2 regions of the Clostridium omnivorum genome follow, and region 2 is predicted to be linked to the other one. Evidence: a T-box and tRNA genes for the amino acid it is inferred to sense, from the RefSeq annotation. Region 2 holds a T-box; the other holds one or more tRNA genes.
What was found. The T-box of region 2 lies ahead of argS (arginine--tRNA ligase). A T-box ahead of a tRNA ligase gene usually reads a tRNA of that ligase, here a tRNA-Arg.

Region 1: it has a tRNA-Arg gene. The T-box ahead of argS (arginine--tRNA ligase) is inferred to sense a tRNA for this amino acid. The anticodon was not compared.

Annotation. Positions count from the first base shown of each region.
Region 1 is NZ_BRXR01000001.1:2,083,316-2,085,729, reverse strand. Features, by position in the region: gene bsdE14_RS09920 (HD domain-containing phosphohydrolase) at 1-1,064, opposite strand, end outside; tRNA gene bsdE14_RS09915 (tRNA-Arg) at 1,177-1,253, opposite strand; gene bsdE14_RS09910 (MurR/RpiR family transcriptional regulator) at 1,373-2,230, opposite strand; gene bsdE14_RS09905 (phasin family protein) at 2,399-2,414, shown strand, end outside.
Region 2 is NZ_BRXR01000001.1:232,861-235,274, reverse strand. Features, by position in the region: gene bcaP (branched-chain amino acid transporter BcaP) at 1-115, shown strand, start outside; gene bsdE14_RS01095 (YgaP family membrane protein) at 302-709, shown strand; T-box leader at 772-975, shown strand; gene argS (arginine--tRNA ligase) at 1,020-2,414, shown strand, end outside.

The DNA of each region.
Region 1 (2,414 bases), 1.9 Mb from region 2:
AGTAATACCTCTTGAAGACTTGTATTACTTAGTTTATATTTAAATCCTACTAATTTTTTACCCAAATTTTTATGATGTTTTCCTGAAACACCATAAGAAGCTTTGATTGTTTTACCGCTATCATCAAGCAGTGCAACCCCTATATATGAATATGGAATATATCCTGAAAATGCATCAAATATATAATTCAAATTATCTTTAAAGGGTACATTCTTATTTAAGTTTTCTATAATCTTGATTATATAATTAAACTCATTAAATATATTTTTAACTTCAGTGAATATAAAGTCTTGTCCACTTTCGCTCAAACTTTCCTTTAATTCCCCATTTGAACTTATAGCCATATTTGATATTATTCCATTTATCTGGCTTATAGGCAAAAATAAGGATTTGTAAGCATTTCTTATAAAAAATATTAAAAATCCCAGAAGTGCAACTGCCAGCATCATTACTATGTAACTTAAGTTTTCACTTGTTTTAATATTACGTTTTAAAATAATCTGTGTTATTTCATCGCTATTTGAAAGCAGCTTGTTATTATTTTCATTTATATATCTAGATGCATCGATAAATTCTTCAGAATCATATTTATAACTTTTTATTATATCAATATCTTTCTTAAAATTAATCCAAATATCATCCTGCTCTTTTAGTATAGGGTTAAGTTCATTTAGTACCTTACCAAAACTAATCTTTTTATTATCAGCAATTACAAATCCATTTTTAATGTTACTAAATTGCCTGTCATATTCCTCTTTTGCTTGCTCTAACTCTTTCATTGTGTTCTTTAACTCACCACTTATTCTGTTTTGAGTTTCCATATCCTGATCCTTACTTGCAAGTGAGCTTAGCTCGTATATTCTGCCAGTATCCTTTGCCATCATTTGAGTGAGCATTCTTTGCTTTCCTAAGACATTAATAAGAGCACTGTCATTATAAAATTTGCTTTGATTTATAAATAGCAAAAGAAATATAGAAATAATTACACTAATAATTAATATGAAAATCATCTTGATTTGACTTTTATATAAACCTGCAATTGAAGTAGCCTTTCTATTTTTCACTGAAAATCCCCCATAAACTAATATTATCAGTATAATTATACTTTAGAATAGCAAAAAACACACTAATAAGTCAAAAAAATAAAAAACTTGTAATTTTATAAATTACAAGTTTTGGTGCGCCCGAAGGGAGTCGAACCCCCGGCCTGCGGTTTAGGAAACCGTCGCTCTATCCTACTGAGCTACGAGCGCATATGATTATCATAGTATATTTTACTTCACTTTAAATATACTGTCAACAGGGATATTTAATTGGAAAATAAAAGTCTTAATTTCATTAGCTAATAACTGTATGCAGCTCTTATATATAGCTACTTTATTTTCTTTTTTATGATTGCTTTTCTAGTATTCTCAAGATATCTTTTGGCTATGTCAAATTGTTTACTTGCTACAGCTGCAAATAGAATATCTATTACATTTAACTGAGCTATTCTTGAGGACATTGCTCCACTTCTTATGCTTATTTCTGGAGCTGATACAAAAAGATTTATATCACAAATTTCACTTATTGGACTCTGGCCAAACTTTGTAATACTTATAGTTGTAGCCCTTGATTCCTTAGCAACCTTAATGGATTCAAAAGTATCTTTTGTATCTCCTGAGTAAGATATTGCTACAGCTACATCCCCTTTATTTAAATTTGCTGCTGAAGCTATTTGAAGGTGCGGATCAGAATAGCTGGTTACTATCTTGTTAATCCTTGTAAACTTCTGCATAGCATCTGTTGCAATAATATTTGATGCACCAACCCCGTAAAAATCTATCTTATCTGCAGATATTATTGCACTTACTGCAGCTTTAATAGCATCAAATGAAATAATGTCTAAAGTATTATCTATAGATTTTTTATTATTATAGCTTATATTTTGTACAATGGACTCCAAGGTATCTCCAGGCTCAACATCAGTGTATTGTTCACCTTCTTCATCCTTAGACATGTATGCAATATCCTTAGTAATACTAATTTTAAAATCCTTATAGCCATTAAAGCCTAATATTTTACACATTCTCACTACAGTAGCCTCACTTGAGCCACTTTTTTCAGCTAATTCACCAATTGATAGATTCGATATCTGTTCTGGTTTTTCTAAGATAAACTGGGCTACTTTTTTCTCCGATGGACTTAAGTTATTTATGATTTCTCTTATCTTAATTATATTACCTGACATATCACAATCTCTCTTTCTCTTTCTTTCTATTATTAATTATACCAACTGTATATACTATTGCATATTGGAAAGCAAAATTTTTTATTTATGTTTGTATTTTTTAACAATTTGGAATAGAATTGAATTAATAGAGAAAACTAATAAATATTATGTGAGGAGGAGTAAATTATGGCAGTAACTGAAG
Region 2 (2,414 bases):
ATATAGATTCATAGCTTGGCTTGCTATAGGCTTGGTTGTGTATTTTATATATGGAATAAAGCATAGTACTATAGAAAAGTATGAAAATGCTGTGGAAAATGAAGAGGTAAGCTAGGGAAGTATATATATTTTATAAATGAGTATTTCAGTAAATGGAATACTCATTTTTGCGCATACTAAAATTGTACATGTAGAATGATAAAGGAGGTTAAAGCCCTAAATGGACTTTAGCAAGTAATTAGCAAGCGGAAGCGAGTAAGGTTTAATTGCTCCGTCTTCCGACTAAAAGGAGGAATGAAACGTGAATATTTCACTTCCTAATACCATTGAAAGGGTAAGGATTCATACAAAGGAAAAGGTAAATCAAAAGATTGATGAAAAGATGGTTGAAAGTATAACTAAATATTATAAAGGCAGCAGAGAAGATGTGCTTAAAAGACTGCAAGAGCTTGATGCTGAATGGGATATAGAAAGAACTCTAGAAACCCATGCCGCTACTGCAGCGCTTGCATCTAGTGTTATAGGTTTTTTTACTAAGGAAAGGAAGTGGTATGCAGTTACTGGAGTTATAGGTGGATTTTTGCTTCAACATGCCTTACAAGGATGGTGTCCACCTGTATCGATTTTAAGGAGGTTTGGAGTTAGAACATTATCAGAAATTGAACAAGAAAAGTCTGCTCTTAGAGTGCTTTTAGAGAGAAAATCATAAAAAATAATAAATGTATTGACAAATAATACTAATAGTTGTATAATACATTGTAATTTTAATATAAAAATTCATTGAAGAGAAGAGTACCTTTTTAGGTTTCTTTCAGCGAGCAGGGTTTGGTGTGAGCCTGTAAGATTAAAAAAGGGAAGAGAGCCTCGGAGAAGCTGCTTGAAAATAAGTAGAGCAAGCCGGTTGCTACGTTAAAGCATTGAGTGGACCTTATTGGTCAACTAGAGTGGTACCGCGGAATTATACCCGTCTCTTTTAATAAGAGACGGGTTTTATTATTTATATCGGAGGGAGTAAGGTTATGGAATACAAAAAAGTAGTTGCAGAAAGAATAAAAAAATGCGTTGATTTGGACTTGGAAACAATAGAAAGATTAATTGAAATACCACCAAGAGCTGAAATGGGTGATTTTGCCTTTCCGTGTTTTCAGCTTTCAAAAACTATGAGAAAAGCGCCGCAAATGATTGCTGAACAGATAAAAAATGAAATTGATAGAGAAGGATTTGAAAAGGTTGAAAATGCAGGACCGTATTTGAACTTTTTCTTGGATAAGGGAGTTTTTGTTAAAAGCGTACTGGAAAAAGTATTAGCTGAAAAAGATTCTTATGGTTCTTCTAATGTTGGAGTTGGTAAAAATGTAGTAGTTGAATATTCATCACCTAATATCGCTAAGCCTTTCCACGTTGGACACCTATTTACCACTGTAATAGGAAATGCTTTATATAAAATAATGAAATTCGAAGGTTATAACTGTATAGGGATAAATCATCTTGGTGATTGGGGAACTCAGTTTGGAAAGCTTATATATGCATATAAGCAAGGCTGGGCTGATGAAGAAAAATTAGCTAAAGATCCAATTAATGAACTACTAAGAATTTATGTTAAGTTTCACGAAGAAGCTGAGAAAAATCCTGCTTTAGATGATGAAGCTAGACATCATTTTAAAAACTTAGAAGAAGGAAAAGAGGAAGAAACTGCCCTTTGGAATAAGTTCAAGGACATGAGTTTAAAAGAATTTAATAAAGTATATGAAATGCTTGGAGTTAAGTTTGATTCCTACGCTGGAGAAAGTTTCTACAGTGATAAAATGGAATCTGTTATTGAAGAAATAGATGAAAAAGGGCTTCTTGTAGAGAGCCAAGGAGCAAAGGTGGTAATGCTTGATGAATATAATATGCCTCCAACTATTATAAAAAAGGCGGATGGAGCAAGTATTTACGCTACCAGGGATCTTGCTGCAGCGTTTTATAGAAAGAAAACTTATGATTTTTATAAAAATATATATGTAGTAGGAATAGATCAATCATTACACTTTAAGCAAGTATTTACTACTATAGGATTAATGGGACATGAATGGTCTAAAGATTGTGTACATGTACCTTTTGGGCTTGTAAGATTTGCTGATAAAAAGCTTTCTACAAGAAAGGGAGATGTAATATTCCTTGAGGACTTATTAAAAGAAGCTATATCTAAAACATTAGAAATAATAAATGAGAAGAATCCTAGTCTAGAAAACAAAGAAGAAACTGCAAAGAAAATCGGAATTGGTGCTGTTGTGTTTACTTACCTTAAGAATACAAGAGAAAGAGATATTGTGTTTGATTGGAAAGAAATGTTAAGCTTTGATGGCGAAACTGGTCCTTATGTACAATATACTTATGCAAGAGGTAAGAGCATACTTAGAAAAGCTGGAGAA